DNA from 2 places in the Kribbella sp. NPDC003557 genome. Region 2 is predicted to be linked to the other one. Evidence: riboswitches for the same ligand, from Rfam matches in the RefSeq annotation. Region 2 holds a riboswitch; the other holds the start of a gene.
The links. A riboswitch is a leader RNA that binds a small molecule or an ion and turns the genes downstream of it on or off. The one in region 2 is predicted to bind cobalamin.
Positions count from the first base shown of each region.

Region 1: linked by a shared signal. The riboswitch ahead of ABZW60_RS32485 (ribonucleoside-diphosphate reductase subunit alpha) and the one ahead of ABZW60_RS07690 (ABC transporter substrate-binding protein) in region 2 are both predicted to bind cobalamin.

Region 1 is NZ_JBEXMY010000008.1:196,126-211,017, reverse strand. It holds gene ABZW60_RS32500 (class I SAM-dependent methyltransferase) at 1-611, opposite strand, end outside; gene ABZW60_RS32495 (Fic family protein) at 700-1,974, shown strand; gene ABZW60_RS32490 (DinB family protein) at 2,035-2,616, shown strand; cobalamin riboswitch at 2,677-2,845, shown strand; gene ABZW60_RS32485 (ribonucleoside-diphosphate reductase subunit alpha) at 2,977-5,796, shown strand; gene ABZW60_RS32480 (ribonucleotide-diphosphate reductase subunit beta) at 5,757-6,845, shown strand; gene ABZW60_RS32475 (alpha/beta hydrolase) at 6,929-7,771, opposite strand; gene ABZW60_RS32470 (isochorismatase family protein) at 7,847-8,425, opposite strand; gene ABZW60_RS32465 (MFS transporter) at 8,436-9,776, opposite strand; gene ABZW60_RS32460 (MarR family transcriptional regulator) at 9,877-10,329, opposite strand; gene ABZW60_RS32455 (hypothetical protein) at 10,382-10,618, opposite strand; gene cimA (citramalate synthase) at 10,615-12,204, opposite strand; gene ABZW60_RS32445 (hypothetical protein) at 12,446-12,844, opposite strand; gene ABZW60_RS32440 (hypothetical protein) at 12,963-13,430, shown strand; gene ABZW60_RS32435 (hypothetical protein) at 13,471-13,944, shown strand; gene ABZW60_RS32430 (branched-chain amino acid aminotransferase) at 13,990-14,892, opposite strand, start outside.
Region 2 is NZ_JBEXMY010000002.1:354,443-369,334, forward strand. It holds gene ABZW60_RS07640 (hypothetical protein) at 1-338, shown strand, start outside; gene ABZW60_RS07645 (cation acetate symporter) at 341-1,879, shown strand; gene ABZW60_RS07650 (DUF485 domain-containing protein) at 2,060-2,392, shown strand; gene ABZW60_RS07655 (cation acetate symporter) at 2,404-4,035, shown strand; gene ABZW60_RS07660 (CYTH and CHAD domain-containing protein) at 4,156-5,652, opposite strand; gene ABZW60_RS07665 (hypothetical protein) at 5,673-5,813, opposite strand; gene ABZW60_RS07670 (methyltransferase) at 5,810-6,610, opposite strand; gene ABZW60_RS07675 (PLP-dependent aminotransferase family protein) at 6,639-8,171, shown strand; gene ABZW60_RS07680 (iron chelate uptake ABC transporter family permease subunit) at 8,149-9,111, opposite strand; gene ABZW60_RS07685 (iron ABC transporter permease) at 9,108-10,070, opposite strand; gene ABZW60_RS07690 (ABC transporter substrate-binding protein) at 10,067-11,083, opposite strand; cobalamin riboswitch at 11,110-11,294, opposite strand; gene ABZW60_RS07695 (hypothetical protein) at 11,325-12,296, opposite strand; gene ABZW60_RS07700 (MFS transporter) at 12,310-13,596, opposite strand; gene ABZW60_RS07705 (sterol carrier family protein) at 13,671-14,039, opposite strand; gene ABZW60_RS07710 (hypothetical protein) at 14,129-14,758, shown strand.

The DNA of each region.
Region 1 (14,892 bases), on a different contig from region 2:
CCTGGCACCTCGTCACCGGTATACGTGACGGTGGAGTCGTGCGCGATCGGGCCGCGCCCCTCCAGGTAGTCGGCGCGGAGGACCAGTTCGTCGGACTCGCCCGGGAGGGAGACCTCGCGGAGCGAGTTGAGCAGCGGGTGGAACTCGACGATGTAGAGGACGCCGCCAGGCTTCAGCAACTCACGGACGACCTCGGCCCACTGCTGCAGGTCCGGCAGGTAGCAGAGCGCACCCTTGCCGGTGTAGACCACGTCGAACCGCCGGCCGCCGACCGCGCGCACAGCGTCGTACACGTCGGCGTGCAGGTAGTCGACCTCGACGCCTGCCTCGGTCGCGATCTCCCGGGCTGCCTCGAGCGACTTCTCCGACAGGTCCAGTCCGCTGGTGCGCGCGCCCCGGCGGGCGAACTCGATCGTCTCGGTGCCCAGATGGCACTGCAGATGCAGGACGTCACGACCGTCGAGCGGGCCGAGATCCGCCCACTCGTAGTCCGCGAACCAGAAATCCGCGGGCCGGTCGTAGAAGTCGCTGGCCGCATGCAGCGGCGCGCGAGCGTTCCAGTCGGCTTCGTTGGCGGCCACCATCCGCTGCGTCTGCGCATCCAGGGTCACACCGAGCAGTGTGCCGAATTCCGGGGTTCAGGCGGGTGATTTATCCACAGCCCTTGTTCAAGGTTTGTGGATAAGCTTGAATAAGACCATGGCACGGGTCGAGTTGCACCGCTGGCCCGGGCACCCCGACGGGTTCACCCGGGCGGAGCGCCTGGGCGGTTCGTACGAGCTGTACTTCCCGGACGCGCTGGTCGGGCGCGAGTTCGACCTGAGTGACGACGTCCTGGCACTGCTCGAGGACGCCGCCGGTGACCTGGCCCGGCTCGACGCGACCGCCGCCGTGCTGACCAACAGCGAGGCGCTGGCGCGGTTGCTGCTGCGCGCCGAGGCGGTCGGGTCGTCCCACATCGAAGGCCTCGTGGTCGGCGCGCGCCGGCTGCTGAAGGCCGACGTGCTGCGGGACCGCGTGCACGACGTGACCGCCGAGGAGGTCCTCGGCGCGGTCGACGCGATGACCTGGGTGACCGAGTCCGTCCAGGCCGGCGACAAGCTCGAGGTCGACCACCTGCTCGAGGCGCATCGCCGGCTGATGGCGCAGTCGCCGAACCCGGAGTACGGCGGCGAGATCCGCTACCTGCAGAACTGGATCGGCGGCCGCTCCCCCGCCGAGGCGTACTACGTGCCGCCGCCGGCCCAGCTGATCCCGGACCTGCTCGCGGACCTGATGACGTTCGTCCGCGAGTCCCCGCTGCCGGTGCTGGCCAAGACCGCGATCGCCCACGCGCAGTTCGAGACGATCCACCCGTTCGCCGACGGCAACGGCCGGACCGGCCGCGCACTGATCCACCTGATCCTGCGCGCCGACGGCCTGGTCACGCGCACCGTGCCGCCCGTCTCGCTCGCACTTGCCACGCACGCCGCGCAGTACGTCGACACCCTGACCGCCTTCCGGTACGTCGGACGCGCGACGACCGCGAAGGCCCGCGCGGCCGCGAACCCGTGGTTGCGGATGTTCGCGACCGCCTGCACGCACGCGACCGCCGAGGCCGCTCGCTTCGAGCAGACCGCCGCCGATCTGAAGGCTGCGTGGCGGGAGCGCGCGGCTCCGGTGCGGGCCGGCTCGGCGGCCGAGTTGCTGATCGAGGCGTTGCCGGCCGCGCCGGTCCTGACGCTCGCAGCCGCGGCCCAGCTCATCGACCGCTCCCAGCAGGCGGCCAACCAGGGCCTGGCCCGGCTGGTCGAGACGGGCATCCTGCGTGAGATCACGGACGGGCGCCGCAACCGCGTCTACGAGGCACCGGAACTGATCGACGCCTTCACACTGCTGGAGCGCCGGTTCGCGAGTCCGGCCGCGGACACGCGGATCGAGGCGCCTAGCAGACCGGTTCCGTCGAGGCCAGGACCGACACACAAGGAGGTTTGACTTTCCGGGCGCGATCGAGCAAGAATTCGAACATATGTTCGACCGTACAGGGGAGTTGTGATGCCGGAGGCGTTCGACTGGGACATCCTGCACCGGCCGTCGGCGATGGCCATGGTCCGCGGACAGCTCGGCTTCAGCTGGATGGTGCTGTCCGGCCGCCTCGCCCAACTGACCGACGAGCAGTACTTCTGGCGTCCGAGCAGTGAGGCGCTCACCGTCGTCCGGCGGCATTACACCGGGCAGTTCCGGCCGCTCGGCTCCGGCGAGTGGGTGGCACAGTGGCCCAACGAGCCGGACCATCGCGGGCCGCGGACGATCGCCTGGCTGATCGCGCACCTGACCGAGATGTTCTTCGAGCGCTGGGAGTGGACGTTCGGCGGGAGTCAGCAGGGGCGCGACGACATCACCCTGCACGGCAACGCCCGCGACGCGGTGGCCTGGCTGACGTACTGGGTCGAGGCCTGGCAGGACGCGATCGCCGGCCTGGACGAGGACGAGGCGATGACCATCGGCCTGAGCCAGGCGAACGAACTGGACGCGTCCGAGCCGTTCGGGCACGTCGTCCTGCGGCTGAACCGTGAGCTGATCCACCACGGCTCGGAGATCATGACACTGCAGGACCTCTACGCGGTCGCGGCGTGAGGACCACAAGATGTGCGACACACGGCGTGGCGCTACCCCAAGATGTAGGCCGATCCACCTAGCATCACTACTGCTGGTGGTTCGGGGCGAGCAGCACCACAAGATGTTGAGCGTCCCGAGGCAACAGGGGAATCCGGTGCAACTCCGGAGCTGCCCCGCAACGGTGAGCGGACACGCTGTCGCACGGTGCCCGCGAGTCCGGATACCTGCCACCGGCGCGTGCACCGCCGGTGCACGCGGTCCGAGACCTCGCGGGTGGGTCGCCGGACGTGACGGCAGTGTCCCGGCCGGTGCTGCCGGTCCCGTCGTGCGTCCGCTCGCGTGGTCCCGGGTCTCCGAACTCTTCTGGAGCGCACACCTGTGACCATTGCTTCCTCATCCTCTGCGGCCACCGCAGAGCTTCGGACGGAGCTCACCGTCATCCGCCGGGACGGCAGCAGCACGCCGTTCGACGCCACCAAGATCTCCGTCGCCATGACCAAGGCCTTCCTCGCCGTCGAGGGCTCCGAGGCCGCCGCCACGCACCGGGTCCGCGACCTGGTGACCGACCTGACCGGCCGGGTCGTCACCGCCCTGACCAGCCGCGGCGCCAGCGCCCGCAGCGTGCAGGTCGAAGACATCCAGGACCAGGTCGAGCTGGCGCTGATGCGCGCCGGTGAGCACCAGGTCGCCCGCGCCTACGTCCTCTATCGCGAGGAGCGGACCAAGGCCCGCACTCCCGCCGACGCCGCCGGCGTCACTACGAAGCCGCCGCTGACCGTGCGCGCGGCCGACGGCAGCCGGTCCCCGCTCGACGTCGACCGGCTCCGCGTGATCGTCGCCGAGGCGGCCGCCGGACTCGACGCCGTCGACCCCGAACAGATCCTCGACGAGACCCTCGGCGCCTGCTACGACGGCATCGCGGAGCACGAGGTCGAGCTCGCCCTCGTGATGGCCGCCCGGTCGTACGTCGAGACCGAGCCGCAGTACAGCTTTGCCGCCTCGCGCCTGCTGCTGGACCAGATCCGCCGCGAGGCACTCGGCCGCGTCCACGGCGAGCCACGCCGGGCCAGCCAGGCCGACATGACCGACGCCTATGTCGACTACTTCCCGCGGTACATCCAGGTCGGCATCGACGCCGGCCAACTGGACCCCGAGCTCGGCCGCTTCGACCTCGGCCGGCTCGCGGCGGCGATCAAGCCCGAGGCCGATCTGAACTTCACCTTCCTCAGCCTGCAGACCCTCTACGACCGCTACCTGCTCCACCTCGGCAAGGTGCGGTACGAGTTGCCGCAGGCGTTCTTCCTCCGGGTCGCGATGGGCATGGCGCTGCGCGAGGACGACCGCGAGGCACGGGCGATCGAGTTCTACGAACTGCTCAGCTCGTTCCGCTTCATGTCGTCGACACCGACCCTGTTCAACTCCGGCACCACGCGGCCGCAGCTGTCGTCCTGCTTCCTCACCACCGTCGACGACGACCTGTCCGGCATCTTCACCGGCATCCGCAACAACGCCCTCCTCGCCAAGTACTCCGGCGGCCTCGGCAACGACTGGACCCCCGTCCGCGGCATCGGCGCCCACATCCGAGGCACCAACGGCGAGTCCCAAGGCGTCGTCCCCTTCCTGAAGGTAGCCAACGACACGGCAGTTGCCGTCAACCAAGGCGGACGACGCAAGGGCGCGGTGTGTGCGTATCTGGAGACGTGGCATATCGACGTCGAGGAGTTTCTCGACCTGCGGAAGAACACCGGGGACGAGCGGCGGCGGACGCATGACATGAATACGGCCAACTGGGTGCCGGATCTGTTCATGCAGCGGGTCGAGGCCGGTGGTGAGTGGACGTTGTTCTCTCCGGACGAGGTTCCGGACCTGCACGATCTGTACGGTTCGGCGTTCGCGACGGCCTACGTGCGGTACGAGGAGGCTGCGGACCGCGGCGAGATCCGGGTGTTCAAGCGGGTCAAGGCCGTCGACCTGTGGCGGCGGATGCTGACCGTGCTGTTCGAGACCGGGCACCCGTGGATCACCTTCAAGGACGCCTGCAACCTGCGCTCGCCGCAGCAGCACGACGGTGTCGTCCACTCGTCGAACCTGTGCACCGAGATCACCCTCAACACCACCGTCGACGAGACCGCGGTCTGCAACCTCGGCTCGGTCAACCTGGTCGCGCATCTCACCGAGGAAGGTCTTGACGCGGACCTGCTCCGGGACACCGTGAAGACCGCGGTGCGGATGCTCGACAACGTCATCGACGTGAACTTCTACACCACCCCGGAGTCGGAGCGGGCGAACCAGCGGCACCGCCCGGTCGGCCTCGGCCTGATGGGGTTCGCCGACGCGTTGTTCGCCCTGCGCATCCCGTATGCGTCGGACGCGGCGGTCGAGTTCGCGGACCGCTCGATGGAGCAGATCAGCTACTACGCGATCGAGGCCTCGAGTGAGCTGGCGGCCGAGCGCGGCCGGTACTCGTCGTACGACGGATCGCTGTGGAGCCTCGGGATCCTGCCGATCGACTCGCTGGACCTGTTGCACACCGCGCGCGACGGTGACGTGATCATCGACCGCGGCACCGAGCTCGACTGGGACGGTCTGCGCGCGAAGGTCCTCCGCGACGGGATGCGGAACTCGAACGTCCTGGCGATCGCGCCGACCGCCACGATCTCGAACATCTGCGGCGTGAGCCAGTCGATCGAGCCGACGTACAGCAACCTGTTCGTGAAGTCGAACATGTCCGGCGAGTTCACCGTCGCGAACCCGTTCCTGGTCGCCGACCTGAAGGCCCGCGGGCTGTGGGACCAGGTGATGGTGTCGGACCTGAAGTACCACGACGGCGTGCTCGCCCGGATCGAGCGGATCCCGGCGGACCTGCGCGAGTTGTACGCGACGGCCTTCGAGATCGATCCGCACTGGCTGGTGAAGGCGGCGTCGCGGCGGCAGAAGTGGATCGACCAGGCCCAGTCGCTGAACCTCTATATGGCGCAGCCCTCGGGCCGCGCGCTCGACGAGCTTTACCGGTCAGCTTGGCGCTATGGACTCAAGACGACTTATTACCTGCGTTCCCAGTCAGCGACCCACGTCGAGAAGTCCACGCTGCAAGGCACCGACGGCCGCCTCAACGCCGTACCTGTTTCTGTTGCTGTTCCCGAGCCCACCGGAGCGGTCTGCTCCCTCGACGACCCGGACTGCGAGGCCTGCCAGTGACCACCGGACTGCACGAGATCTCGATCGGAGCGGCCCGCGTCGAGGTCGCCGACAAGGCGATGATCAACGCCCGCGCGGACGTCAACCAGCTGCTGCCGCTGAAGTACACGTGGGCCTGGGAGAAGTACCTCGCGGCCTGCAACAACCACTGGATGCCGACCGAGGTGTCGATGCAGGCCGACATCTCGCTGTGGAAGTCGCGCGACGGCCTGACCGACGACGAGCGGCTGATGCTCAAGCGCAACCTGGGGTTCTTCGCCACCGCGGAGTCCCTGGTCGCGAACAACATCGTGCTCGCGGTCTACCGCCAGCTCAGCAACCCCGAGTGCCGGCAGTACCTGCTCCGCCAGGCGTTCGAGGAGGCCGTGCACACGCACACCTTCCAGTACATCTGCACGTCGCTCGGGCTCGACGAGGGCGAGCTGTTCAACATGTACCGCGAGGTCCCGTCGATCTCCGACAAGGACGCGTGGGCGCTCAAGTACACCCAGCATCTGGAGGATCCGGACTTCCGCACCGGCACACCCGAGGCGGACACCGCGTTCCTGCGGGACCTGATCGCGTTCTACGTGGTCTTCGAGGGGATGTGGTTCTACACCGGGTTCGCGCAGATCCTGTCGCTCGGCCGGCGGAACAAGATGGTCGGCATCGCGGAGCAGTACCAGTACATCCTGCGCGACGAGTCGATCCACCTGAACTTCGGCATCGACTGCATCAACCAGATCAAACAGGAGAACCCGCACCTGTGGACGACCGCGTTCCAGGCCGAGGTCCGGCAGATGCTGACCGAGGCGTGCGAGCTGGAGGTCGCCTACGGCCGGGCCACGATGCCGAACGGCATGCTCGGCCTGACCGCGGACCTCTGCGAGCAGTACATGCACTTCGTCACGGACCGCAGAGCGGAACAAATCGGTCTCGAACCGATCTTCGGTGAAACGCGGAACCCCTTCGGATGGATGTCAGAGGTGATGGACCTGAAGAAGGAGAAGAACTTCTTCGAGACCCGCGTCATCGAGTACCAGTCCGCCGGCGGACTCAGCTGGGACTGACACCCGGAGACCGACACAGACCGGAAGGCCCGCGGCGCAACTCGCCGCCCCGCGGGCCTTCCACCTCACGCGCGGTATCGCGGTCAGGCGGCGTGTTTGTGGACGAAGTCGAGCGCGGTGCGGGCGACTTCCTCCCAGCCGTTGTCGATCACCAGCGAATGGCCACGGCCCGGGAGCTCGACGAACTCGGTGGTGCCGGCGTTCTTCTTGTGCTGCCGGTACGCCGCGTAGGTCATCGCGCGCGGCACCGTGTGGTCCTTCTCCCCCGAGATCAGCAGGATCGGTCCACGGTTCGCCGCCTTGAAGTCGACCTTGGTCTCGCTGAACGGGTTCAGGTTGGCCACCGCCGCCTGGAAGATCGGTACGCCGGACGCCGCCACGTGGAACTCGTCGTACAACTGCCGGGCCTCCTCCTCGCCGAGGTTGTTCGCCCAGCCGTAGGTGAACTCCTCGAACGTCAGCGTCACCGAGCGCCGCGCGTTCGCCGGATTCCCCAGCACCGGCGAACCCGCCTTCAGCGCGGACGGCGGCAACGGCAGCACCCCGCGCCCCGGGGCCGGATCGATGGCGACCGTGACGGCCGACGCGCCCTGGCCGGCGATCTTCTGCGCGATCAGCCCACCGAACGAATGCCCCACGACGGCAGGCCGGCGATCCAGCCGGCCGATCGCGTCCAGGTAGTGATCGGTGACCGCCTGCACCATCTTGTGCGCGAACACCTCTGGGTGCTCGCGGGCCTCGGCCACCGTCTCCGGATCGTCCGGCCAGCCCGGCGCGACCGTGGTGTAGCCGTTCTCCTCGAACAGCCGGCGCCAGCGGTCCCAGCTGCTGGACAGCAGCCAGAGACCGTGAATGAACACCACGGGTTGCTTGCCGGATGTGTTGGCCTGCTCGACCTGCGCCTGTTCGCCATCGGTCAGCGACATGGATCCCCTCCTACGCTCGGACTGATCGCGACGCTAGCCCCGCCGTCTCCCGCCGGGCAACGAAAACGCGAAATGTCAGGCGAGCAGGGCGAGGATCTCCGCCGTGGTGCCGGATTCGCCGAGGCGCGGGAAGATCCGGGTCAGCGAGTTCTGGTGGGCGTCGGCCGACAGGTCCGTCATCGCGTCGGTCGCGAGCGTGACGTGGTAGCCGTGCTCGTACGCCGCCCGCGCGGTCGACTCGACGCCGATGCTGGTGGCGACACCGGTCAGCACGATCTGCGTGATGCCGCGCCGGCGCAGGTGGACGTCGAGGTCGGTGCCGTGGAACGCGCCCCAGTTGCGCTTGGTCACGACGATGTCCCCGGCGTGGCCCGCCAACTGGTCGACGATCTGATCGGCTCCCGGCGGCGGTGTCGCGCCGGCCGATCGTGCGGGCTGCTCGGTCCGGCCGGGCAGCCGGTCCGCGCCGTCGGCGGCGAAGCTGACCCGGACGAGCACCACCGGAAGGTCACGCTTCCGGAAGGCGTCGGCGAGCTCGACGGTCTTGCCGATCACGGCGGCGGTCGAATGCGGTGTACCCGGGAGCGCGGCGACGCCGTTCTGCAGGTCGATGACGACCAGGGCCGTCGTGGGGTCGAGGGTGGTGACAGGCACGAGTGGACCTCTATTCGGGTTGTGCGGGAAGGGCGAGGAAGGTGACCAGGACGAGCAGGCCGGACACCACGAGCAGGAAGATCGCCAGGTCGTGCAGTCCGGCTGTCGTCGCGCCGTTGTGGAAGAAGTGGGCGTTCGCGGCGGCCGAGACGAGCGCGCCGACGTACACGCAGGTCCGCAGCAATCCGGCGGACGAGCCGATCCGGGCCGGGTCGGCCTGCTGGTAGAGGGCGGTCTGGTTGGCGAGGTTGTTCAGCCCCTGCGGTACGCCGGCGATCACGCCGACCACGGCGAGCAGCCAGATCGGTGTGCTCGGACCGACCAGCAGCTGGGCGATCGCGGCCAGCACCAGAAAGAGGCCTCCGGCAACGAGTTTGCCGCGGATCGCCGCCCGCCGGCCGGTCAGCGCGGTGATGACCACCGCCGCGAGCGACAGCGGCAGCAGGAGCAGGCCGGCCGCGGACGCGCCGAGTCCGCGCGCTTCCTCGAGCCATTGGGTGAAGCCGTAGAGGAACGAGTACGCGCCGACGAACGCGAGCACCTGCCGCGTGTAGGTCATGATCAGCGGCCGGTTGCCGCCCAGGACGCGCAGGTCGATGAACGGCTCCACGACCCGCAGCTGCGCGATCACGAACGCCACGCCCAGGGCGACGGCGAGCACGAGCAGGTACCAGCGGGAGACGAGCGGCCGCATGAGGAACACCATCAACGAGACCAGCGTGCCGGTGAACAACACGATGCCGACGTAGTCCAGTCCCCCGGCGCCCCGCGAGCGTGCGCGTCGCGGCAGCCAGAGCGTGCCGAGCACCACGCAGATGACCGACAACGGGATGTTGATGGTGAAGATCAGGTGCCAGCCGCCGAGCCCGATCAGGAGTCCGCCGAGCGTCGGGCCGATCACCGCGATCACCTGGTTCGCGATCGACAGGCTGCTCAGGATCACGGCCGGCGTGTCCATCCCGGTCCGGTCGGCCTCGCTGCGGATCAGGGACATCGCCGCCGGGTACGCGGCCGACGTACCGAGCCCGAGCAGGACCCGCGAGGCGACGAGGACGCCGAGGTTCGGGGCCAGCGCGCCGAGCAGGCCGGCGGCACCGACGAGCGACGTGGCGAACAGGTAGAGCGGCCGCGGGCCGAACAGGTCGACCAGCCGGCCCATCACGGGCTGGCCGACCGCGGTGGCCAGGTACAGCCCGGTGACCAGCCACGCGGTCTGCGACGGCGGTACGCCGAACGCGGCGCCGATCGGGATCAGCGCCACCGCGAGCATCGACGAGTTGATCGGGTTGAGGATCGACCCGACGAGCATCGGCGCGATCAGCCGCCGATCGAACCGCTCCGGCGACGTCACCGCGGGACCGCCGGAAAGCCGCGCCGGCAACCGGCCAACGCCCGGTCGCCGCCTCGATCGCCTGCACCACCGGTCAACGCCCGGCCGCCTGCACCACCGGTCAACGGCCGGTCGCCGCCTCGATCGCGTGGTCCAGTAGGGCGAGCGCCTTGATGATCTCCTGCCGCTCGGCCTCGGTGCAGTGGTCCTGCAACGTGCGGGCCAGCCACTCCTGCCGCACCTTGCGGTCGCCCTGCAGGCGATGCCGGCCGGCCGTGGTCAGCGACACCACCTGCCGCCGGCCGTCCTCGGGATCCGGGTGCCGCTCGATCAGATCGGCCTCGCGGAGCGCGGCCAGGATCGCCGCCATCGACTGCGGCCGGATCCGCTCCGCCGCCGCCAGCTCACTGGCCGACGCCGGCCCGTCCTTGTCCAACCGGCTCACCACCGACGACTGCGACGGCGTCAGGTCGTCGGTCTCGGCCAGCTCCTTGAGCCGCCGCTTGACCCGCCCGAACACCACCCGCACCTCACCGGCGGCCTGGGTCGCCGAAGGGGAAATCCGTTCGCTCACCCGACCACGGTAAATTAGACAGTCCGAACTGTCCAGTTCGAACTGATCAGTTTCAGCTGATGACCACCTCGAGGACGCCGATCACCTTCTCCAGCCGGGCGGCGACCCGGCCGGCGTCGAAGCCGTTGCCCTCGACGACGATCCGCAGGGTGCGGTCGTCGAGGGACAGGGCGAGCTCGCGGACGTCGTACGGGTTCAGCAGGACGGCGATCCGGGCCAGCAGACCCTCGACCTCGACCACCTGCGCGGTGAACGTGGTGACGGCGCGTTCGACGATCACCAGGCTCATCGCGCGACCTCCTTGTGGCGGAGCAGGCCGAAGGTGACGCCGTCGACGAGCGCCTCCCAGGACGCCTCGACGATGTTGTGGCCGACGCCGACCGTCACCCACGAGCCCTCGCCGTCCGCGGTCTCGATCAGCACTCTGATCACCGCGTCCGTGCCGTGGCCCTGGTCGAGGATGCGGACCTTGTAGTCGACCAGGTCGAACTTGTTCACCACCGGGTACGCCCGCTCGATCGCGGCCCGCAGCGCGTGGTCGAGCGCGTTGACCGGCCCGTTGCCCTCGCCGGTGACGATCTCCCGCTCGCCGCCGGCGACCAGCTTCACCGTGGACTCCGACACCGCCTCCCCGTCGGCGCGCGACTCGGTGATCACCCGCCAGGACTCGACGTCGAAGAAGCTCGGACGCTTCCCGTCGACCTCCTCGGTGAGCAGCAGCGAGAACGACGCGTCGGCCGCCTCGAACGTGTACCCGCGGGCCTCCAGGTCCTTCACCCGCTCGGTCACCCGGCTGACCAGCTCGCGGTCGTTGCCGAGCTCGAACCCGAGCTCGCGGCCCTTCAGCTCGACACTCGCCCGGCCGGCCATCTCCGACACCAGCATCCGCATGTCGTTGCCCACACGAGCCGGATCCGTGTGCTGGTAGAGATCCGGGTCGACCTTGATCGCGCTGGCGTGCAGGCCCGCCTTGTGGGCGAACGCGGACAGCCCGACGTACGGCTGCCGGGTCGACGGCGGCACGTTCGTCACCTCGGCGATCGCGTGCGCGATCCGGAACGAGTCGGCGAGGTTGCCGGGCGGGAGGAGTCGCATGTCCCGCTTGAGCTCGAGGTTGGCGACGATCGCCAGCAGGTCGGCGTTACCGGTCCGCTCGCCGTACCCGTTGATCGTGCCCTGGACGTGCGTGACGCCGGCCTCGACGGCGGCGATCGAGTTCGCCACCGCGCAGCCGCCGTCGTTGTGGGCGTGGATGCCGAGCCGGGCCCCGGTCGACTCGAGGACGTCGCGGACGACGTCCTGCAGCTCCCGCGGCAGGGTCCCACCGTTGGTGTCGCACAGCGCGACGACGTCGGCGCCGGCCTCGGCGGCTACGCGTACCACCTCGAGCGCGTAGGCCCGGTTCGCGCGGTAGCCGTCGAAGAAGTGCTCGGTGTCGAGGAAGACCCGCTGGCCGTTCTCCCGGAGGTGCCGGACAGTGTCGGCGACCATCCGCAGGTTCTCGTCGAGGGTCGTGCGCAGGGCCCGCTCGACGTGCGCGTCGTGGCTCTTCGCAACGAGTGTGACGACGGCGGCGCCGGAGTTCCGCAGCGCGGCCACCTGCGGGTCGTCGGCGGCGGCCGAGGCCGGTTTGCAGGTGGCGCCGAACGCCGCGAACGTCGCGTTCCGCAGGTGCAGCTCGGTCTTCGCCCGCTCGAAGAACTCGGTGTCCTTGGGGACGGCGCCCGGCCACCCGCCCTCGATGAAGCCGACCCCCAGCTCGTCCAGGTACTGCGCGATGGCGATCTTGTCGGCCACGGACAGCGCCAGACCCTCCTGCTGCGCACCGTCGCGCAAGGTGGTGTCGTAGACGTGGAAATCGTCCGAGATACTCATGGAGATCGACCTTCCGGAAGGGGTCTGTCGGGCAAACAAAAAACCTCCCGCAAGGTGCGAGAGGTCTGCGCGCTCAGGTACTGCCGGCTGAGCGCGCCTAGGAAATAATCACCCGATAGTGCTTCATGACGTTTTGCAGTCTGCCACACAATGTCCGGACCATGAGGTCCCCGTCTCGCATCACGAACATTCAGTACTCCGGCGCGTACTGGAGTTCAGCCCCGGAGTTCAGGCCCGGAAGTCAGGCGCTGAGGGACCAGCCCGGGTCGTCCCAGGCGGTGTAGAAGTCCTCGCGGGTCAGCGGGCGCAACCCCCAGCTCTCGCGGTCGAGCGGCTGGTCGGTGAGCATGCCCTCGTCGTCCTCGATCCGCTGCCACCAGTACCGCTTGACGTCGCCGTCCTCGCCCATGCCGAGCTGGCGGACGACGACCCACTCGCGCTCGTGCCAGACCGCCTCGTAGAGCCAGTCGGTGCCGTAGTCGTCGACCGCCGCGCCGTACGTCCGCGACGCCGTCCCGCGGTCCAGGTCCCGGATCAGCTCGACGGTCGACCGGATCGCGGCGACGGTCTCCGCCGGCCACTCCCGACGCTCCGCGAGCTCCGCGTAGTACTTCTCGACCTCACCCGGAAAGGCACCCATGCCGCCAGACACTATCGAACGCCCGAGCCGACGACCGACCGGATGTCCGACCCGCAGACCTGAAAAGATTCTGTGAATTCGCCCGCGACCCCGACGCCTCGAGAAGGGACACACCCCCGTGAGCGACGCTCCGGCCGGCGAGCTCGGCCCGCAGCACTACCGGATGATGAACTTCGCCGTCGGCGTCGCCTTGCTGGCGGCGCTGGCACCCACCTGGCTCACCCGGGAATTCAGCGACGACCTCAGCCTCTACAGCGGCATCGGCCTGCTCGGGCTCAGCCCGGAGGGCAAGTCGCCGATGGAGGCCCTGGGCACCTGTCTCTTCCTGGCCTACATCCTGCTGGCGCTCGGATTCCTGCTGGCCCGCCCGGAGAAGGGTGCCCCGGTCCTGCTGGGTGTGGCCGGGTTCGTCGTGACCGTCGTCGTGCTGGCGAACCGGCCCAGCGGCAGCATCCGGATCCACGCCGACTGGACCGGCGCGCCGATCGTTGCCCTCGGCCTCTGGTTCATCTCGACCGTCGTCTCGCTCGTCGCCCTGAGAGCCGCCCGTGCCGGGGCGGACCGCAAGGCTGACACCACGTCCTGAAAAGATCGTTTGAAACACCCCCGATGACCAGGGATCGATCGTGAGCGAGCCGGACGACGCAAACCTCGACGTACTCAAGGCACCGCTGCCACCGCGTGCCGACCGGGACCCGGTCAACCAACTGCGGTTCCAGTTGCTCGGGTACACCACTGCGCTCGCGTTGCTGATCACGTTGGTGCCGACCTGGCTGGTCCGGGACCACGGCCGCGGCTTGCAGCTGTTCACCGGCTTCGGAATGGTCCGGCACGCGGACATCCTCGGCAGCGCCGCGAATCTGCTGTTCATCGCGTACCTCGTCCTCGCGCTGGTCGCCCTCGCGACACCGACGAAGCTCGCCGCCTTCGTGTGTGCGTACGCCGGACTCGCCGTGTCGATCGTGATCGTGCTGTTGAAGCCGGAGTCGGGGAGCTACGACGAGGTCTGGTGGACCGGAGCGCCGGTGCTGGCGATCGGGCTGTGGCTGATCCTGGCCGTCGTCAACACCATCGGCTGGTTCATCACCCGCGGCACATGACAGCGGCCCGGCGGGAGTCCTGCCGGGCCGCTGCGAAGAACTGCGTCAGACGATGCGGGTCATCCAGCCGTGCGGGTCGGCGGCGCGGCCGTACTGCACGTCGAGGAGGGCGGTGCGGACGGCCGCGGTGACCGGGCCGCCGTTGCCGTCGCCGATCGTGGTCTCGCCGTCCTTCCACTTCAGCGAGGCGACCGGGGTGACGACCGCGGCGGTGCCGCAGGCGAACACCTCCTTCACCTTGCCGGAGGCCGCACCCTCGCGCCACTCGTCGACCGAGATCTTGCGCTCGGTGACCGTGTAGCCGAGGTCGGTGACCAGCTTCAGGATCGAGTCCCGGGTGACGCCCTCGAGGATCGTGCCGGACAGCTCCGGCGTGACGACCGAGTTGTCGTCGAGGACGAAGTACAGGTTCATCCCGCCGAGCTCCTCGACCCACTTCTTCTCGACCGCGTCGAGGAACGCGACCTGGTCGCAGCCCTGCTCGATAGCCTCGGCCTGGGCGAGCAGCGAGGAGGCGTAGTTGCCGCCGGTCTTCGCCGCGCCGGTGCCGCCGGGGGCCGCGCGGGTGTACTCCTCGCTCAGCCAGATCCGGACCGGCTTCACGCCGTTCGCGAAGTACGACCCGGCCGGCGAGGCGATCACGCAGTACGTGACCTGGGCCGACGGGCGGACGCCGAGGAACGGGTCCGAGCCGAACATGAACGGCCGCAGGTACAGCGAGGTCTCGCCGCCGCCCGGCACCCACGCCTTGTCGAGCTCGACCAGCTTGTGCAGCGAGTCGAGGAACGTGGCGGTCGGCAGCTCCGGCAGCGCGAGCCGGTGCGCGGACCGCTGGAACCGGACCGCGTTGGCCTCGGGGCGGAACAGGTGGATCGAGTCGTCGGGATGCCGGTAGGCCTTCATCCCCTCGAAGATCGTCTGGGCGTAGTGGAACACCGAGGTCGCCGG
Region 2 (14,892 bases):
CCCGGACCAGCGCGGCCCGGCGTCCGATCATGCCCACCGGTACGCGGGAGATCGACGAGCAGACCCGTCTCGGCCAGGTCTACATGCAGTCGCTGATCCAGTCCCAGCTCCGGCTCACGCTGGCCGTCATCGGTGGCGTCCTGCTCGTGCTGGGCAGCATCCCGCTGCTGTTCTGGCTGGTCCCACCTGCCCGCACGGTGTCCGTCTTCGGCCTGCCGCTGCCGTGGGTGATCCTCGGCATCCTGGTGTACCCGGTGGTGTACGTCGCCGCGCGCATCTACGTCCGGAACGCCGAACGGATCGAGGCCGAGTTCACCGAGTTCGTGGGGCGGCAGTAACGATGTCGCCGGCGATCAGCCTCACCGCGATCGGACTGGTGGTCGTGGCGACGATCGGGATCGGCCTGTTCGGTCTGCGGATCTCCCGAACCACCAGCGACTTCTACGTCGCCAGCCGCGCGGTCAGCCCGCGCTGGAACGCGTCGGCGATCAGCGGCGAGTACCTGTCCGCCGCATCGTTCCTCGGTGTCGCCGGGCTGGTGCTCGTGAACGGCGCCGACATGCTGTGGTTCTCGGTCGGCTACACGGTCGGCTATCTGATGCTGCTCGTCCTCGTGGCCGCTCCGCTGCGCCGATCCGGTGCGTACACGTTGCCGGACTTCGCCGAGACCCGTTTCGAGTCGGCCGCCGTACGCCGGATCTGCGCCGGGCTCGTGGTGGGGATCGGGACGCTGTACCTGCTCCCGCAGCTGCACGGCGCCGGTCTGGCGGTCCAGACGGTCACGGGCGCCCCGCCGCAGGTGGGGGCGGCGATCGTCGCGGTGATCGTGGTGATCAACGTGGCCGCGGGCGGCATGCGGTCGATCACGTTCGTCCAGGCCTTCCAGTACTGGCTCAAGCTCACCGCACTCGCGACGCCGATCTTCGTCATCCTGCTGATGTGGCGCCAGCCGGTCGGCGTCCTCGACTCGTTGCACGGCGCCGCCTCCGCCTGGGCCGAGCCGCTGTCCCGCGCGGGCGGCCGCGACCATCCGCTCTACGCGACCTACTCGTTGCTCCTGGCCCTTTGTTTCGGGACGATGGGCCTCCCGCATGTGCTGGTCCGCTTCTACACGAACCCCGACGGTCGCGCGGCCCGTCGTACGACGGTCGTCGTGCTGGCGCTGCTCGGGCTGTTCTACCTCTTCCCGCCGATGTACGCCGTGCTCGGGCGGATGTTCGCGCCGGACCTCGTCGCGACGGGCGGCGACACCGTCGTCCTCGAGCTGCCCGGCCGAGTTTTCCCTGGTACCACAGGGGATCTGCTCGGTGCGCTGGTCGCGGCGGGCGCGTTCGCGGCGTTCCTGTCGACGTCGTCGGGGCTGACCGTCGCGATCGCCGGAGTGATCGACCAGGACCTGTTGCGCAGCCGGCTGCACCGGTGGACCGGCGGCGACTACGTCGCGGTCAACAGCTTCCGGATCGCGGCACTGATCTCGATGATCGTGCCCTACCTGGCGTTCACGGTGACCGGGTCGCTGAGCCTCGCCGACACCGTCGGACTGGCGTTCGCAGTCGCCGCGTCGACGTTCTGTCCCCTGCTGGTGCTGGGGATCTGGTGGCGGCGGATGTCGACGACGGGCGCCGCAGCCGGGCTGGTCGTCGGCGGGATCGCCGCGAGCGCGGCGGCGTTGGTGAACGTGGCCGGCGCGCCGCAGGGCGGCTGGCCGCGGGCGCTCGTCGGCCAGCCGGCCGCGTGGACGATGCCGCTCGCGTTCGTCACGGTCATCGTGGTCTCCAAACTCACCCCCGACAGCATCCCGGCCGGCGCCGCCCGCTCGATGGTCCGGCTGCACACACCGGAGGCCGTCGACGTCGACCGCGGACTCCCGCCCCGGTGAGACCGTTCGTCGTGTGATTCCTACCGCTCACCGCAGTTGAGCGATCCACCGAGCGACTGGTGTGCTCCGCTGAGCGCTCGACGCGCGTTGGTGCTGTCGGCGGGTCGTGACGCGGGCCACAGTACGGGGCACAGCCGGCTCCATACCGCCCGGCGTGATCCCCCGTTTTGGAGGTCCGCGATGAGTGAGATGCGCGATCGCGAGCTGACGACGTACCGGGATGTCCAGTTGTCACCGGACTTCTCCGAGTTGCGTCGCCGGTTCCGGCGCTTCGTGTTCCCGATGACCGCGTTGTTCCTGGTCTGGTACTTCGTCTACGTCCTGCTCGCCGACTACGCCCACGGCTTCATGTCCCACAAGGTCGCCGGCAACATCACCGTCGCCCTGCTGTTCGGCCTCGGGCAGTTCGTGTCGACGTTCGCGATCACGATGATCTACGTCCGCTGGGCCGACCGGCGGATCGACCCGGACGCCGAGAAGTTGCGCCACCAGATCGAGGGAGAACCGCAGTGACCGCCCCGCTGATGTTGCCGCTGGCAACCGACATCGGTAACCCGACCGTCAACTTCGTGATCTTCGGGCTGTTCGTCGTCGCCACCCTGGCGATCGTGTTCCGGGCGTCGCGGAACAACAAGACGGCGGCCGACTTCTACGCCGGCGGCCGGTCGTTCACCGGCCCGCAGAACGGCATCGCGATCTCCGGCGACTACCTGTCCGCCGCGTCGTTCCTCGGCATCGCCGGCGCGATCGCGCTGAACGGGTACGACGGCTTCCTGTACTCCATCGGCTTCCTGGTGGCGTGGCTGGTCGCGCTGCTGCTGGTCGCCGAACTGCTCCGCAACACCGGCCGGTTCACGATGGCCGATGTGCTGTCGTTCCGGCTCAAGCAGCGGCCGGTCCGGATGGCGGCCGCGATCTCGACCCTCGGCGTCTGCTTCTTCTACCTGCTGGCGCAGATGGCCGGCGCCGGGGGTCTGGTCGCCCTGCTGCTCGGAGTCTCCGGGCGGACCGGGCAGAGCATCGTGATCGCGGTGGTCGGCATCCTGATGATCACCTACGTGCTCGTCGGCGGCATGAAGGGCACCACCTGGGTCCAGATCGTCAAGGCGGTCCTGCTCGTCATCGGCGCCGGGATCATGACGATCTGGGTGCTGGCGAAGTACACCTTCAACCTGTCGAGCCTGCTCGGCGCGGCCGTCGACAACAGCCCGGCGGCAGGCGAGAAGCTGCTCAGCCCGGGTCTGCAGTACGGCGCCACGGGCATCACCAAGCTGGACTTCGTCTCGCTCGCGCTCGCCCTCGTCCTCGGCACCGCCGGCCTGCCGCACGTCCTGATGCGGTTCTACACCGTGCCGGACTCCAAGGAGGCGCGGCGCAGCGTCAGCTGGGCGATCTGGATCATCGGCATCTTCTACCTGTTCACCCTGGTCCTCGGGTACGGCGCCGCCGCGATCGTCGGACCGGACGCGATCAAGGCCGCACCCGGCAAGGCGAACTCGGCCGCGCCGCTGCTCGCCTTCGAGCTCGGCGGCGAGGTGCTGCTCGGCGTCATCTCGGCGGTGGCGTTCGCCACCATCCTGGCCGTGGTCGCCGGTCTGACGATCACCGCCAGCACGTCGTTCGCGCACGACATCTACGGCCAGATCATCAAGAAGGGCCAGATCAGCGGCGACGGCGAGGTCCGGGTCGCGCGGTACACCGCGGTCGTGATCGGCATCGTGGCGATCATCGGCGGCATCTTCGCGAACGGCCAGAACATCGCGTTCCTGGTCGCGCTCGCCTTCGCGGTCGCGGCCAGCGCGAACCTGCCGACGATCCTGTACTCGCTGTTCTGGCGGCGCTTCAACACCCGCGGCGCCCTGTGGAGCATCTACGGCGGTCTGGCCTCGACGATCATCCTGATCGTCTTCAGCCCGGTCGTCTCCGGCAAGGTGGACGCGAAGACCGGCAAGAGCCTGTCGATGATCACCGACACCAGCATCGACTTCCACTGGTTCCCGCTGGACAACCCCGGCATCGTGTCGATCCCGCTGGCGTTCCTGCTCGGCTGGCTGGGCACCGTGACCAGCAAGGAGCAGGTCGACGTCGACCGCTTCGCCGAGATGGAGGTCCGCTCTCTGACCGGCGCCGGCGCCGAGAAGGCGGTCCAGCACTAGAGACCTGTCAGGCAGGCCCTGCTGATTCGACGCGGACCTGCCTGACAGCCCCAACCTCTCCCGAACCGCGGGCGGCCAGGTAGGCGAGCACCTGACCGCCCGCACACATGTCCGGGCGCGTCAGAGTTTGAACTTGAGGGTCGGCCAGAGCTCGTAGAAGGTTTCGCGGGAAGTGTTGCCGCGGGCCTCTTCCGTGGCGTGGAGGCGGCCGTAGGTGAAGGTGTTGCCGCCTTCGGCGTAGACCATGAGGGCCAGGTGGTGGAGGAGCTCCCGGGAGACCACCGAGTCCTGGTGTGCGCCGAGGATCTCCTGGACCTCTTCGGCCCGCGCGGCCAGGCCCCCGGCGTCGTCGCCGAGAACGGGTACGGCGGACTCCGCGGCGTACCGCAGTCGCTTGGCGGCCTTGCGGACCTCGTGCAGCTCGTGGTCCTGCTCGGCGACATCCGGCGCGGCCTTCGACCGGCGTACCGCCTTGCGCATCCGCCGGTAGTCGTGCGAGAGCACGTCCCCGATCTGCTTGCTCGCCTTGCGGTCGTCGTCGCCGATCACCGGCGGCTTCGCGACCAGCTCGTCCAGAGCGTCGAGCAGCCGGAAGTACCGCGGACTCTCCAACGCGGCCAGCGCCCCGGCGCGACCGTCCTTGTACACCTGACGCAGGTGGTCGTCGATCCGCCCCGCGACCCGCCCGATCACCAGCTCGACGGGCTGCTCGGCGACCTCGGCCGCGAAGTGCTCGCGCTGCACCTCCGCGTCCCGGGCGGTCCCGAGCTCACTGGCCAGCCACTTCAGCTCGACCCGCAGTGCGTCACCGGCCTCGCGATCGATCACCGGACGGTACGTCGCCAGCGCCGACCGCAGCCGCCGCGTCGCGACCCGGAACTTGTGGATCGAGTCCGGGACGTCCCGCCGTACCTCGGGATCCCGCTCGCGGATCGCCTGCACCTGTGCCCCGGCGTAGGCCCGGAACAGGTCCGACGTGCGCGGCTTCTTCGGCAGGGTCCAGTCGTCGTACGCCGGGACGCGATCGCCGAGCGCCCGCGCGAGCTTGCTCGGACCGCTCGCCGGCCGGGCGCCCGCGGCGGTCAGCAGCTCACCGGCCTCCTCGAGCAGGGCGCTGTCCCCGCCGACGAGCTCGACCTCCCACTCACGCCAGCTCTCCGGCTCGCTGCCCTCGACCGTCGCGGTCACGTTGTCGTCGGCGAGCTCCGCGAGGACCGCGCCGTCGGCGTCGAGCAGCCGATGGACGATGCGGTGGGTCCGCAACGTCACGACCGGGGTCAACGACCGGTCGCGGACATGCACGCGAACCGTCCGGACCACCGCGATCGGCACGGCCCGCGTGGACCGGCCGAGCGGATGCCGCACCTCGAGCCGCTCGCCGGACGACACCGGGAACTTCACATGCCAGCCGTCGTCCTCGCCGCCGGTGCGCCGGCGCAACGTCACCTTGTGCGCGGCGAGGTCGAGGTCGGCGGTGTCGTAGTAGATCGCCTCCAGGTCGAGTCCGACCGGTTGCGCGACGCTCGCCACCCCGGGCAGCTCGTGCAACGCCGGCAGAATCACAGTCGCGGCGACGTCGTACTTGGTTTCGATCTCGAGCTGCTCGGTCGGGCCCATACCTCTTGTTTACCAGGCGTTCATGAACGCGTCCGCAATTCGGCAATCAGCCGTTCGAGATCGCGGTCGGTGACGCCGCCGACCGTGGGCCGCAATTGCCTGCGCTGGTTGCGATTCAGGCCCCAGCAGACGAGTGCGATCAGAACGAGTAAAGCGATCATGTCCGGCCCACTCCTTTGAAGAACGTGTAGTGGAAGGTGCCGCCGGGTCCGGCGGACTTCTCGAGATCGCGGACGCCCGCGACCCACTCGGCCTCCGTGCACAGACCGGCGGCGAGCGCGCGGCCGCGGACGGACTCGACCATCGCGATGAAGGTCCTGCGGGTGAAGCCGTCGACCAGGTGCGGGAGCGTCTGGTCGGCGTACACGGTGCGCGGCCCGACCTGGACGTCGTCGTACCCGGCCTGTTCGAGCAGCGGCTGCAGCCGACGGCCGATGAGGGAGTCGCCACCCGCCGCGGCCTGGAGGTCGACGAGGCAGTCGATGACGGCCTGGGCGCGCGGGCTGCGCGGGTGAAAGAAGGCGGACTGGTGGTCGCCCTCGATCACGGTGATGGTGCCGCCGGGATTCAGCAGGCCGCGAAGCCGGACCAGGGCGGCGGCAGGGTCGGCGAGGTGCTCGAGGACGAAGCAGACGAAGACGTGGTCGAACTTCTCGCCGCGCAGGTCGTGCAGATCCGCGTGCCGCCACTCGACGGTCGCGCCGGGCGCGTGCTCGGCGACCCGGGCCTTGGCCTGGGCGAGCGACGCCTCGGAGATGTCGATCGAGACCAGGTCGATGCCAGGGCTGCGCGTCACGAGCTGCACGGTCTGCGCGCCAACACCGCAGCCGGCCTCGAGGACGCGGCTGCCCGGCGGATAGCTGGTGCCACCGTGCAGCAGGTCGGCGAGCGTGCCGGCCTGGTCGGTCAGCCGGCGCGTCTCCGCCGGGGTGTAGCCGTGGACGTAGTCGGTTCCCATAACTCCACGGTCGCGCCACAATGGTCCTGTGACCAGGTCCAATCCGGCAGTAAGTGGCAGGTCCAAAGGCGGAGCGGACTTCCTCCAGCTCGACCCGGGCGAAGCGCCGCCCGGCGGTCTCGCGGACTGGCTCACCGACCGTCTCCGGACCGCGATCTCCACTGGCCACCTGCCGGTCGGGACCCGCCTCCCGGCGACCCGCACCCTCGCGACCGACTTGGGCATCTCCCGCGGCGTGGTGACCGAGACCTACCAGCGCCTCACCGAGGACGGCCACGTCGCCGGCCGCGGCCGCTCCGGGACGGTCGTCGTCGCCGCGCCCAGCGTGGACCGCTCGACAGTACGTACTCGTCTACGTACACGCGCCCGCCCGCCTGCCGTGCCGCGCGCAGAGGCCTCGGCAGCCGACACCTCCTGTCCTCCTGCACCGAACCTGCGCGACGCCGGGCTCGCCATCTTCGACAACCTGCGGGAGGCGCCGTCGCGGATCGACCTGACGCCAGGTGTTCCCGACCTGGCCGCGTTCCCGCGCAGCGCCTGGCTCCGGGCGGAGCGAGCAGTGCTGGCCGACCTCGCCTCGACGGAGTTCGGGTACGGCGACCCGGCCGGGACGCCGACGTTGCGGCGGGCGGTCGCCGCGTGGCTGGCGCAGTACCGCGGGATCGCGGCGGACCCGGAGGACCTGATCGTCGTGGCCGGCGTCGCGCAGGCGATCGGCCTCGTGGCGCAACTCCTCGAACAGCACGATGTCGACGCGATCGCGGTCGAGGACCCGGGCTCGCTCGGTTCCCGGCAGCACCTGCAGAACTGGGGCATGCGGACCCCGCCGATCCCGGTCGACGACCGCGGGCTGCGGGTCGATGTACTGCGGGAGTCCGGCGCGCGGGTGGTGATGGCGACACCGGCGCACCACTTCCCGACCGGCGTCGTCCTGGACGGCGAGCGCCGGCGGGAGCTGATCCAGTGGGCGACCGACGGCGGACTGATCATCGAGGACGACTACGACGCCGAGCACCGGTACGACCGTCCGCCGGTTCCGGCGCTCCACGCGATGCTGCCCGACCACGTGATCTACACCGGCAGCGTCTCCAAGCTCCTCGCCCCGGCGCTACGGATCGGGTGGATGCTCGCGCCCCCGCGGTACAAGGACGAACTGATCGCCCGCAAGCGGATGGCGGACCTCGGCAACGCGAGCCTGCCGCAGCTCACCCTCGCGCAGCTGATGGAGTCCGGCGAGCTCGAACGCCAGCTCCGCTTCCTCCGCCGCCGGCACCGCGTCCGCCGCGACGCGATGGTCACGGCCATCCGCGACCATTTGCCTACCGCAACCATTCACGGCGCGGCCGCCGGCCTGCATCTCACCATCACCTTCGAGACCGGCGACGACACCGCCCTGGCCGCGGCCGCCCTGGAAGCCGGCGTCAAGACCCACCCGCTGTCATGGCACTGCCAACTCCCGCACGCCCCCGGGCTCGTCCTCGGGTATGCGGCCCGCACCCCCACCGAGATCACCGAAGCCGTCGCCACGATCGCGAAGGTCAGATCCGCCGCGCGCGAGTGAGCAGAAACAGCAGGTACGGCGCTCCGAGGAACGCCGTCACCAGCCCGACCGGCAGAGCGACCGGAGCGACGACCGTCCTGGCGATCAGGTCGGACGCGACCACGAGCAACGCGCCGATCGCCGCCGGCACGAGCAGTCCGGGCTGCGGGACCAGGCGGCGGGCCAGTTGTGGCGCTACCAGCGCGACGAAACCGATCGGCCCGGCGGCCGCGGTCGCCAGCGCCGCCAGCCCGACGGCGAGCGCGATCAACACCCCGCGAGCCAGCTCGACCCGTCCGCCCAGCGCCCGCGCCAGGTCGTCACCGAGCTCCAGCAACCGCAATGATCGCGTGCAGGCGACCGCCGCCGGCAACCCGACCACGACCGTCGCTGCGACCAGGACGACGTGCGTCCACGACCGGCCGGCCAGGCTCCCAGCGAGCCACATCGACGCGCTCTTCGCCGTGTAGATGTCCGCCAGCGTGAGCAGGTACGCCGTGAGCGAGCCGATGATCGCGGTCACGCCGATCCCTACCAGCACCAGCCGATGCCCGGAAACCCCGTTGCGATAAGCCAGCACGTAGACAGCGAGTGCTGACAGCAACGATCCGGTCAGCGCCCCGAGCGCGATCCAGGCGCTGCCGAGCACGGTGATCATCAGGACGGCGGCCAGCGCGGCGCCGGCGTTGATCCCGATCAGGTCCGGGCTGACCAGCGGGTTCCGCGCGAGGCGCTGGAAGATCGCGCCGGACACCGCGAACGCCGTACCGACGCCGATGCCGACCAGCACGCGGGGCAGCCGGTTGCCGACCACCACGTCGTACGTGATCAGCGTGCCGTGCCCGGACAGGGCCCGGAGGACCTCGGCGAGCGGCAACGCGTAGTCGCCTTGGGTGAGCGCGAAGGCTCCGATCGCCGCCGTGAGCAGCCACGCGAGCGTCGAGACCACCAGGCCTCTCACAGCGCGGCCAGTCGCCGGCGACGGACCAGGGCGATGAACAGCGGCGCACCGATCAGCGCGGTGACGATCCCGACCTGCAGCTCCGCCGGCCGTACGACGATCCGCCCGAGGACGTCGGCCAGCAGCAGGACGATCGGCGCGATCACCATCGACCAGGGCAGCAGGCGGCGGTAGTCCTGCCCGGCCAGGCGGCGCGCGACGTGGGGTACGGCGAGGCCGATGAATCCGATCGGCCCGGCGATCGCGGTCGCCGTACCGGCCAGGATCACGACGGCGAAGCCGGCCAGCACGCGGACCAGGTACATCCGGGTGCCCAACGCCAGCGCCAGGTCGTCGCCGAGCGCGAGCTGGTTGAGGGACCGCCCGAGGACCAGCGCCAGGACGGCGCCGACGGCAACGAACGGCACGGCCTGCGCGACGATCGAACCGCTAGCCAGGGACAGGGAGCCGACCACCCAGAAGCGGTACTCGTTCAGCGTCGAGAGGTCCATCAGCGTCGCCGCCGAGGTGACCGAACCGAGCAACGCGGAAATCGCCGCTCCGGCCAGCGCGAGCTTCACCGGGCCTACGCCGCCGATCAGGTACACGACGACGGTCGCCACCAGGGCTCCGCCCATCGCGAACCACACGTAGCCGGTCAGGCTGTGCACCCCCAGCAGCCCGATCGCACCGACCACGGCCACCGCGGCGCCCGCGTTCACGCCGAGGATGCCCGGATCGGCGAGCGGGTTCCGGGTGACGCCCTGCATCAATCCGCCGGACAACCCGAGTGCGGCCCCGACGAGCAGACCGGCCGCGGTCCGGGGCACTCGCAGATAGCGCACGACTCTGTCGGTGTCGCTGCCGCTGAAGTCCACCAGCGCTCGGTACACGTCCCCCGGCCCGATCCACTGGTTGCCGACGCACAAGGACAGTACGACGACCGCGGCGAGCAGTAGGCAGACCGCGAGCCGCCTCACTTGACCAGGTCGGGATGCAGGATGCGGGCCAGGTTCTCCGTGGTGGAGGCGCCCCGGATCCCGGCAGAGTGGTTGGCGAACAGCCACGGGACGACGTGCTTGCCACGCACCGCTTTGAGATTCGCGAACGCCGGATTGCCGAGGATCTTGGCCACGTCCGGCTGCGACGCGGCCGGAGTCAGCGAGGCGTCACAGCACCCGCTGATCAGCACATAGTCCGGGTCCCGCTTGATGAACTCCTCGACGCTGATCTTCACGTTCCGCTTGGCGGTCAGGTCGGCGAACGCGTTGACGCCGCCCGCCTGCCGGATCAGCACGGTCCCGAAGTCTGGTCCGCCCGAGACCGTGAGGCCGCCGCCCTCCAGTCCGGGCCGGACGATCGCGACCGTCGGCCGCGGCGCGTCCTGCACCGCGGTCGCGACCGCGGCGATCCGGCGCTGCTGGTCGGCGATCACCTGCTCGGCGCGGTCCTCGACGCCGAACAGCCGGCCGAGGTCGCGCAGGTCGGCGTACACGTTGTCCATCGAGACCGTCGACGGGTCGATCGCCTCGTCACCCTTGCCGTCGGCGGTCGGGCAGAGCGGGCTGAAGATCCAGGTCCGGATGCCGAGGTCGGCGAGGCTCTTGCGGCTGCCGAAGCTCGAGTCGCTGCCGGCCGCGCTGAACACGTCGTTGAACCCGGACAGCACGAAGTCCGGGTTGAGGCTGAGCAGTTGCTCGCGGCTCGGCAGGTTCTTGTAGTACTTGGCCTTCGCCTGCGCCGCGGCGTACTCGGGCAGCACCTCCGCGTCCAGGTACGCCGTCCCGACCAGGCGGTCCGAGATCCCCAGCGCATGCGCCATCTCGATCGCCGGCTGGTACGCCGCGAAGACGCGTTGCGGCGGACCGTCGACGGTGACGTCGATGCCGCAGTTCTTGGCGGTGGTGGCCCCGGAGCTCTCGGCGGCCGACGGCGCGCAGCCGGCCAGCAGGCTCAACGACAGGGCAATGGCAAGCAAACGTACGACGGCCATGGGCGGACCGCTCCTCCAGCACCTCGTGGACGGGTCAGTGCCGTGGCCGGTCTCCTGGCTGACGGGTACCGCTTCCGCAGGTCAAACCTTCCCAGCCGCATGCGGCCAGTGGTCTCCACGAGGGAACGACCGACGGACATCCCGATCACAGTGGCGAGGGCCGCGCCGGTTCCGCACCGGCTTCCCGAACACCACGGCGCGGTCACCTTAACACCCGCGACCGGGTCGCAGGTAGCACGCCTCAGCGCGTGTAGACCGGGGACATCGCGAGCGCGAACTGGGTCATCAGGTCCGGGTTGATCCTGCGGGCCGGGAGCGGGACCAGGTCGACGATCTTGTCGTCGCCGACGCGGATCGTCGTCCGGCCGGTGGCGGTGTCGACGTACGCCTCGTCGCCGAGCGGGATCGACTGCGAGGTCGGCGCCTTGCGGAGAGGCGCCATCAGCGCCTTGGCGTCCGGCTCCCGGCGGAGCGAGGTGGACAGCACGCTCGTCGGCGCGATCCAGCCGCAGACCAGGTCGCCGACGAGGGTCTCCGAGTCACGCCGGGCCACCGGGGCTGCGCTCAGCACCTTCTCCGCCGCCGACGAGCCGCGGTCGCAGTCGGAGCGCGTGATCAGCCGCTCGGGCTCAGGCAAACCGGGAGCCTGGCGGACGACCTCCTGGCCGACGGCGACGTACTTCGCGAGCGTGGCCTTCGGGCCGGAGAGCTTGTACAGCTTCCCGTCCAGCAGGAACACCAGGAATGTGCTCGTCCCGTAGCCGCCGTCGCCGACGGTCGCCGGCAGAGCGGGCTCGCGCGGGTTGGCGGCGTACGCCTTCTGGGTCGCCGTCAGCGTCGCCTTCGTGGCCGGGAGCACCGAGACGCCGACCCGCAGCACCGGTCCGTCCGGGACAGTGCTGAGGATGAACTGACAGACGTCGTACGTCGGGATGTCGAACTCGGCCGGCGGGTTCCTGGGCTGGATGTTCGCGGCCGGCACCGCGAGCGTGGTCTGCACCAGCGTCGGGTCCATCCGGGTGCACAAGGTATCCGCGACCTTGGACGTCTCGGACGGCGTCGTGGAGGGCGTCTCCGAGGGTGTCTCCGACGGTGGCGCGCTCGTCGACACCAGCGGCGGGACGCTCGGCGCGGTCTCCGACCCCGGGCCGCTGCAGCCTGCGAGCACCACGGTGGCCAGTGCGGAGACGGTCACTACCCGGCGGATGCGCATGATGGCAAGAACTCTAGCCCGCGGCCCGGAGCTCCCTTTCGCGGACCGCGTGTTCGTCGGTCCGGGAGTCGTACCGCCAGAACTCGCGCAGCCAGACCGACGTCGCGACCACGCCGGCCACGCACATCACGCCGCCGCTGACGATCGCGGTCCGGACCGTGGTGAGGTCGGCGACGAGCCCGGAGCGGGCCTGGCCGCCGAGCGGGCCGAGCGAGTAGCCGAGCATCTCGATCCCGGCCAGCCGCCCACGCATCTCGTCCGGGATCGTCTGGTTCCAGATCACCGACCGGAACAGCACCGAGACCATGTCGCACGCGCCGGCCAGGGCGAAGAACCCGATCGCGAACCAGATGTTCGGCGCCAGCCCGGCGATCCCGACCGCGGCGCCCCAGCCCATCGTGGCCAGCACCACCGCCCGCCCTTGGTGATGCACGTGTTTGGCCCAGCCGCTGGTCAGGCTGGCGCACATCGCCCCGATCGCCTCGGCGCTGTACAGCAGGCCGAGCAGGCGCGGTTCCTTCAGGACGTCCGTCGCGAACGCCGGGAACAGCACGATCGGCATCGCCAGGAACATCCCGACCATGTCGACCAGGTACGTCGCCAGCAGGTCCTTGCGGCGGAACGCGTACACGATCCCCCCGCCGATCGCGCGCAGGCTGGGCGCGGTTGAGTGCTCGGCCGCGCGGTACGAGCCGAGGCGCGCGTAGAGCAGCGTCGCGAAGACGATGCCGGCCAGCTCGACCGAGAACGCCCAGGTCACGCCCACAGACCCGACCAGGACGCCACCCAGGGCCGGACCGGCGAGCTGCCCCACCTGCGAGGTCAGTGAGCTGAGCGCGACCGCGGCCGGGATCTCCTCGTGCTTGACCACCCGCGGCAGGAGCGCCTCCCTGCTCGGCCGCTGCAGCGACGAGGCGACCGCGTTCAGCGCGCCGCAGACGTAGATCAGCCAGACCTGCGGGTTCGGGAGCAGCGTGTTCGCGACCATCAGCGCGGAGATCACGACCTGCGCGAGACCGGTGCCGACGAGCAGTTTGCGGCGCTCCACGTGATCGGCCAGCGCACCGCCGTACAGGCCGAAGACGACCAGCGGGACGATCGTCACCAGGCCCATCGCGCCGACGGCGAAGTTCGAGCCGGTGAGTTGGTACAGCTGGTACGGCAGGGCGACGTACCCGACCATGCCGCCGAGGAAGAACACCGACCCCGCCACCAGCAGGATGCGGAAATCGCGGGAACCACGCCACGGAGTCAGATCGACACGCAACCGGGCCAGCCGCGTGCGGAGACTTGCTGCCACCGGCCCATACTGACAGTTCCGACCGACCTGGACGAACCTGTTTCATCCAGCGGCGGTAGTGGTTGCCCAGGGCGTCAATGCCCGATCAGCGGGAGCAGCGCCGACAGGTCGGTACGTTCGCCGCTGGCGCGGAGTTTGCCGGTCATCCGGGCGTCGGGCCAGGCGATCCGGCCGAGCGCGACGTCGATCCACAACTCCGGGGGCATCTCGATCACCGCGCCCGGTGTCCCGCGGGTGTGTCGCGGGCCCTCGATGCACTGCACCGCGCCGTACGGCGGGACGCGCACCTCGACCGCGTGGCCCGGCGCCTTCGCGACCAGACGTTTCAGCAGTTCCTTCACGAGCAGTTTCAGGTCGGCGCGTTCCGCCGTACCGTCGAGGTAGCGCTGCAAGGCCTGCCGGAACAGGGGGTCGGACAGGGGATCGGACAGGGGGTCGGACATCTCCACGACGTGCCAGCGTACGCGGCAGTTTGCGGAGACGCCCCTCTCGTCAGGGATAATCGGGCCGGAGAGAGGGAAGCGAGGTCGGGATGCTCACGCCCAGGCACCAGGCGCTGCTGATGACGCTGGCGGGAATGACCGTCGGCGTAGCAGTGTTCGGAACGGTCGTCGCCGTGAACGGTGGAAACCCGTTCACCGCCCACGACACGCCCGTGGGGCTCGTGAGTCCGACACCCTCCAGCACGCCCAGCCGCGGCGACGGCCTCCAGGCCGACGGACTGCAGTATGTCGTGCAGAACTTCGGCACCGGCGACGACCCGGTGTCCGCCGAGGTCCCGGCCGGCTGGAAGAGCGCCCAGGGCGGCACCCGGCCGAAATTCCTCGACTCGACCGGTGTCTGGCAGCTCCGGTTCGACACCCGGGGCAGCCAGCAGTCGCCGGAGCAGCTCGTTGCGAACCGTGAGCGCAGCATCGACGAGCCCGGCCTGAAGGTGCTCAGCCGCGACGGCGGCACACTGATCTACACCTACACCGACAAGAGCCGCGGCCCCCGGATGGGTCTGTCGCGCTGGATCTCGCTCGACAACGGCAAGACCTCAGCCGTCGAGATCACCGTCGGCGGCCGCCCGCAGGACGAGGCCGGCCTGCGCGCCGTGCTCCAGCACGCGACCGAAACCATCAAGCTCCCGGTGTCCGACGGCGACGACCGGCCCAACTAGGGCGTGTCTCCCGGTCCCACGCCGTCGCGAGCAGGTGCTCGGCGGAGTGCCTCGGCGACCTGGAGCGGAGGGGTCGATGTGGTTTCATCGTTCCCTTCGCTCCAGGTCGGCGAGGTGCCCGCCGAGTGCCGCGC